DNA from 2 places in the Loktanella sp. F6476L genome. Region 1 is predicted to be linked to the other one. Evidence: riboswitches for the same ligand, from Rfam matches in the RefSeq annotation. Region 1 holds a riboswitch; the other holds the start of a gene.

The links. Region 1 has a riboswitch for glycine ahead of gcvT (glycine cleavage system aminomethyltransferase GcvT). Riboswitches for the same ligand answer to the same signal wherever they lie in the genome.
Region 2: another riboswitch for glycine. It lies ahead of MWU61_RS11085 (D-amino acid dehydrogenase); the one in region 1 lies ahead of gcvT (glycine cleavage system aminomethyltransferase GcvT).

The regions. Positions count from the first base shown of each region.
Region 1 is NZ_JALKAR010000001.1:604,307-607,725, reverse strand. Features, by position in the region: gene gcvP (aminomethyl-transferring glycine dehydrogenase) at 1-66, opposite strand, end outside; gene gcvH (glycine cleavage system protein GcvH) at 82-441, opposite strand; gene gcvT (glycine cleavage system aminomethyltransferase GcvT) at 460-1,581, opposite strand; glycine riboswitch at 1,743-1,828, opposite strand; tRNA gene MWU61_RS03075 (tRNA-Thr) at 2,241-2,316, opposite strand; gene MWU61_RS03070 (iron ABC transporter permease) at 2,344-3,419, opposite strand, start outside.
Region 2 is NZ_JALKAR010000005.1:9,902-13,320, forward strand. Features, by position in the region: gene MWU61_RS11085 (D-amino acid dehydrogenase) at 1-1,166, opposite strand, end outside; glycine riboswitch at 1,199-1,291, opposite strand; gene MWU61_RS11090 (hydantoinase B/oxoprolinase family protein) at 1,453-3,419, opposite strand, start outside.

The DNA of each region.
Region 1 (3,419 bases):
CGTTGGCCCAATGTGGCGGCGGTTGGCAAAATCATATGGCAAGTAGTCGGTCGGGGTGAAGGTCATGTCAGGCTCCGTAGGTTAGGCGATCAAGGCGTTGTACGCAGCTTCATCCATGTATTCGTCCATCTGGGACGCATCAGACGGTTTGATTTTGAAAAACCAGCCCGCGCCGATTGCATCCTCGTTCGCAAGGGCGGGATTGTCCGCAAGCGCACTGTTCACTTCGACGATTTCACCATCAATCGGAGCCATAATATCGGACGCGGCTTTGACGCTTTCGATCACGACAATTTCTTCGTCTTTGGTCACGGTTGTCCCGACATCAGGCAGTTCAACAAAGACAATATCACCCAGTTGGGTCGTGGCGTGTTCGGTGATGCCAACGACAACAATATCGCCTTCAGGGCGCAGCCATTCGTGTTCTTCAGTGAATTTCATGTATCTTCTCCGGTTCGTTTAGCGTTTGAAATTTGCAGGTGTGAAAGGAAGTGCGGCGACCGTCAGTGGCAATCTTTTGCCGCGCAGTTCGCCATAGACGGTTGTTCCTAGGTCAGCCTGTGCGACCGGCAGGTAGCCCATCGCCACAGGTCCACTGACAGTCGGACCAAAACCACCGGATGTGATCGCCCCAATCGGCGTCTCGTCCTCAATATGTGCAAACAGCGGCACGCCCTCGCGCATCGGTGCGCGTCCTTCGGGCAGCAACCCCACCCGTTTGCGGTCCGCCCCGTCAGCCAGCTGGGCCAAGATGACGTCAGCGCCTGGAAACCCACCAGCGCGATCACCGCCACTGCGACGCACCTTTTGGATGGCCCAGTTCAGTGCCGCTTCAGTCGGGGTCGTGTCCGTATTTATATCGTGCCCGTAAAGGCAAAGCCCGCCTTCCAATCGTAGACTATCTCGCGCACCAAGCCCAATCGGAGCCACGTCGTCATGCGCTAGTAGCGTTTGCGCCAATGTCGCGGCCTGTGCGGCGGGAACTGAAATCTCGTACCCGTCTTCACCGGTATAACCCGACCGCGACACCCAACAATCCCCACCTGCCAGCGACGCCGTGATCACATCCATGAAACGCATATCCGCGACCTTTGGATCAAGGGCTGCCAACACTGTTTCAGCGGCAGGCCCCTGCAATGCAATTAACGCACGATCCGTAACTTCGGTGACGCTGACATCGTCTAGCTTGGACTTGAGGTAAGCAATATCATCCCGTTTGCAGCCTGCATTCACGACCATGAAGATTTGATCACCCCGATTGGCAAGCATCAGGTCATCCATAATCCCGCCCGTGTCATTCGTTAGAAATCCGTAACGTTGACGATCCGGGGCTAACCCAAGAACATCGACAGGTATCAACGTCTCTAAGGCCGTCGCGGCGGCAGCATAATCCGCCCCCTTAATGATCACCTGCCCCATATGACTGACGTCAAACAATCCAGCTTTGGTGCGGGTGTGCAGATGTTCTTGCATGACGCCCATCGGGTATTGAACAGGCATCGCATAGCCCGCAAACGGCACCATCTTGGCGCCAAGCGTTTCGTGAAACTGATGTAGCGGGGTTTGCAATAGATCAGACATCGTAAGCCTCTTATCAATAACGGCCATCTCGATATGCTGATATCGCACGGCACCACTCTGGCACGAAAGCACTGCTTTCGCCTGTGATGCCCCCTCTGTCCGTGTGCCTGAGATTGCTATCCCTTCGGCGGGCACATTGCGTGCCACTCTCCAGAGTATTCGTCTCAACGTCGGTCCGTTTGCCTGAGAGTTTCCGGGGCGGTTGCTCCTTCGGCACCAACTTTGCTGGTTCTCCCGACGTCAAGTGCGGGCACTTTCACGTTTTCCGTGACAACAGGCAAGAGGTTATTTTGGTGATTTTGAGCCGAGGTGGTAAGTCTCGTTTTCACGAACGACAGACTGACACACCAAACACGAAATCGAATTGGGAAATGAACGGCCAACCCGCAGCACCAAACTTTTATTGCATAAGATTGCCCCCGTGGCTATCGCATGCCAAGCCAGATGAAAGCTTTCAGGAAATGCTATTCCGTTTTCACTATTTTCATAGACATTGGCGCTGAAGACATCACTTTCCCGACTCGGGATACCCCCAATGGCACCCCCAAACTGGGGGTATCGCATCAAACGCCGCTGGACGGCATCGGACAAACGATATCGACAAAACCTTTGTATGTAAGGCCTAACCGGATGTCATTGGATAAAACTGGATGATGAAATGGTGCCCCCACACGGACTCGAACCGCGGACCTACTGATTACAAATCAGTTGCTCTACCAGCTGAGCTATAGGGGCACTGCGGCTGCTTTTAGAAAAGGATTCTCACCTCCGCAACCCCTCTTTTTGCGCTTTCGCAAGAAAAATGACTGCAAGCAATCCGACGCAGGTAATCATCAGTGCTGCGGGTGCGGCTTCACTGATATTTTCGAGCGATGCCTTCGCATGGACGCGGGTCGCCAAAGTGTCGTAACTAAAGGGTCTTAAAAGCAAAGTAGCCGGTAATTCCTTCACCGCGTCCACGAAAACCAACAGCAAAGCTGACCCGACAGAGGCCCGCATCAAGGGCAAATAAATACGTTTCAAAACGCCGCCTGATGACTGTCCAAGCGACCGTGCAGCCATCGGAAGGCTTGGTGACACCCGACCGAACGCTGCGTCAGCTGTCCCCTGCGCGATCGCGAAGAATCGCACAACGTAAGCAATGACCAAAACGCCGGCTGTTCCCGTCACCAACAGCCCCGGATCTCGCCCCGTCAACGCCAGCACCGCGTCCGCGAAACGGTTATCCAGTGCCGCCAGTGGCACCAAGATGCCCAACCCCAGCACAGCCCCCGGTGCCGCGTAGCCAATCGCCGTCACTGGCATCAGCAACCGTGGCAGTTTTCGCCGCGACAGACGGACCCCGTACACCATGAACAGACCGCCCAAGACTGTCAGGATCGCGGCCAAGCCTGCGACGGTGACAGTATGCAGCAACGCCTTGCGCAATCCCGGCGCTACCCATTGTCCCGCATCCAACGCATGAGACGTCAAAACGGACACAGGCAACACGAAACCGATCAAGATCGGCAACAGACACACCGAAAACGCGAACGCCCCCTGCCCGCCTGAAAGCTGTGTTAACGACACTGGCCTCTGACCACGGGCCGAGGCGAAGAATTTGCTACGGCGGCGGCTTAGCTTTTCAAGCGTCACAAGAAAAACGATCATCCCCAGCACACAGGTCGCCAGTTGCGCCGCTCCGCCAAGGTTCCCGCCCTGCAGCCAAACCGTAAAAATCCCAGTCGTCAGGGTTTGCACGGCAAAATAATCCACAGTGCCGAAATCATTGACGGTCTCCATCATGACAACAGCTACGCCAGCGGCAATCGCCGGGCGCGCAAGCGGCAGGCCTACGC
Region 2 (3,419 bases), on a different contig from region 1:
GCAGTAGCAGCACTTAACGTCCAACCAAGGTGGCCGTGACCGGTGTTATAAAACACGCGTTCAGACCGCCCACGACCCACACGCGGCATCATGTTTGGCATCATCGGACGCAGGCCCGCCCACGGCACAACACTTTCCGTGCTGACATCGGGAAAATGCGTTTCGACCCATTCGGTCAACGGTTTTACCCGATCCGCCCGAATATCGCGGTTTTCACCGTTGAATTCGGCCGTCCCCGCAACGCGGAACCGATCAACACCAAGCCGCGATGTCACGATCTTCGCTTTATCATCCAATAGCGACACATTCGGCGCACCGGCCTGCGATACCGCATCCGGCAGGTTCACCGTGATCGAATAGCCCTTCACAGGATAGACATTTACACGGTCGCCCAGTTTCTTCGCGATCGCACGTGATCCGACACCAGCCGTCACGACAACCCCGTCAAAACGATCCTCGCTCTGCGCACGGATCGTCACCGCATCAGCGTCAGACCGCACATCCGTAACCGCATGGCCCAGCTTGAACGTCACCCCTTGCCGCTTCAGCCAATCCGCCAAACCAACCGTGAATTTATGAATGTCGCCCGTGCTATCGCTTTCGGTCCAGAACCCGCCAAGGATATCGCCGCGCAGCGTAGGTTCTTTCGCCAGCACCTCGTCCGGTGTCAGTTCTGTGCGTGTCAGCCCACCCTGCGCCAGCAATCCATTCACGCGCCGCGCGTGATCTAGGTCTTTCTGAGTCTTATAAAAATGCAGGATACCCGCAGGCCTGAAATCGAAATCAACACCAGTGTGATCCGCCATCTCGGTCAGCCCGGCGCGAGCGGCAACGGCCAACTTGGTGGTCTCGATGGTGTTCGCCTTGTAGCGCGGGATATTGCCCAGAAATTCCGCCATCCACGAGATTTTGTGCCACTGCGGACGCGGGTTCACAGACAGCGGCGCGTCGGCCTGCAACATCCATTTGATCCCTTTCAGGACCGTGGACCATTGGTTCCAAACTTCGGCGTTCGACGCAGATAACTGACCGCCATTGGCAAAGCTGGTTTCCATCGCAGCATAACGCTGTCGGTCATAGACGGTGACGTCAAAGCCGCGTTTATGAAGGGAATAAGCAGTGGTGACACCAGTGATGCCGGCACCAAGGATCGCAATATGAGGCATGGCAAAATCTCCGCCATTGGACGCTGTCGCGTCGTGCCCCCGCCGTCTTTGGACCTGAGAGATTCACCCAATCTGGGCTTGCTCCTTCGGCGGACCATCTAAGGTCTCTCTTCGGCGTGTTATGCCCTGCACCGGTCCATTTGCCTGAGAGTGACCGGGGCGGTTGCTCCTTCGGCGACGGACCCAACCGGCTCTCCCGGTGCGGACGTCATGCGTGTTTCGTATCGGAAACTTTCGTTCCGATCAAATGAATTCAACTCATGAACTTGTGCAAATTTGCAAAAACTTACACTGCGCCCCATCCACCACCACCCGGTGACTTCAAGATGAACGTTGCCCCCGCAGGCAGATCAATCTCGTCGTTCCCCTTCAGCCGCACAACTTTCCCATCCGGCATCCGCGCGCTGTTTTCGCCCGGTAAAGCATCACCGCCTCCATTCGCCCCGAACGGCGGCACGACCCGATGCGAACATAGCGTCGTCACGGTCACATCCGCCAGGAACGTCAATTCGCGCAATGCGCCATGGCCACCCCGATATTCGCCGACGCCACCGGACCCCGCCCTGATCCCAAAGGTATCCAGCCGCACGGGGAACCGTTTCTCTAAAATCTCGGGATCAGTCATCAGCGTGTTCGTCATGTGGGTTTGCACTGCATCACACCCTTCGAACCCCGGCCCTGCGCCTGTCCCGCCCGCGATAGTTTCATAGTTCTGGAAATCGTCGTTGCCCCAGATGAAGTTGTTCATGGTCGCCTGCGAACAGGCCATCACGCCAAGCGCCCCGTACAGCGCGTTGCATGCGGCTTGCGACACTTCCGTATTGCCCGCGATCACCGCCGCTGGGTAACTCGGGTTCAGCATCGTACCCTCGGGCGTAATGATCGTGATCGGCTCTAAACACCCTTCGTTCAGCGGGATATTGCTGCCGACTAACGTGCGGAACACGTACAGCACCACGGCCCGACAAACCGCAAACGGCGCGTTGTAATTGCCGCTATGCTGGGCGCTGGTGCCTGTGAAATCGACAGTGGCTTGGCGGTTTTCGCGATCCACGGTCACGCTGACCTTGATGTGCTGGCCCTCGTCCATCGCGTAATCAAACGAGCCGCCTTCGAGCGTATCAATCACGCGCCGCACGGATTCGGCAGCGTTATCCTGCACGTGTCCCATGTAGGCGGTCACAACGTCCGGTCCATAGGTTTCGCAGACTTTCAGCAGCGCCTGGCGGCCTGTCTCGTTCGCCGCAACTTGGGCTTTCAGATCAGCCATGTTTTGCGGGATGTTACGGCACGGGTATTTACCCGACGCAAGCACGGCCTCAGCCTCATCCGCCAGCAACCGCCCGCCGCGCACAAGCTGCACGTTATCAATCAGCACACCTTCATCATCGATATGCGTGCTGTCAGGCGGTCCCGACCCCGGCGTGCGCCCACCGATATCCGCGTGATGCCCGCGCGACCCGAGCCAGAACGCGGCTTTCCCATCAACAAATACAGGCGTCACAACCGTCACATCCGGCAAATGCGTCCCGCCGTTGTAGGGCGAATTCAGCATATATGCGTCGCCCTCTGCCGCGTCAGGGTTCAGACGCATCACGGTTTTAATACTGTCGGACATTGACCCAAGATGGACAGGCACATGCGGCGCGTTCGCGACCAGATCACCGTTCGCATCGAAAATAGCACAAGAAAAGTCGAGCCGTTCCTTGATATTCACCGACCAAGACGTATTCGCAAGCGTGGCCCCCATCTGATCCGCGACAGACATGAACAGGTTCGACATGACCTCTAGCACGATCGGGTCGGCCTTTGTGCCAGCGGCAGGCGGACGATGTGCGGCCCCTTCACGGGTCAAGATCAGGTTGCCAGCATCATCAATTGCACCGGCCCAACCGGGTTCGATCATGTTGGTCCCCGTGGGTTCCAACACAATCGCGGGGCCTTGGATTTTTGCGCCGACACCAAGCGTCGTCCGATCATAAAGCGGCACATCAATCTGCGTATCAAACGCCACAGGCGTATGGTCAATCGGGGCCGCCGTCGTGCCGCCAGACACAACCGGCGCAGGCGGCGTGACCGCGCCACCAATCGCCTCTGCACTGATCATATCAAAGACAATGGCACGTTCTGGCGATGTGAAACCGAACCGTTGTTGGTGTGCTGCCTCGAACGCGGCTTGCATGGCGGCGGGCGTATCAAACGGCACCTCAAGCGGTTGGTGTGATCCGTCATACCGCAGATGCGCGCGGGCTT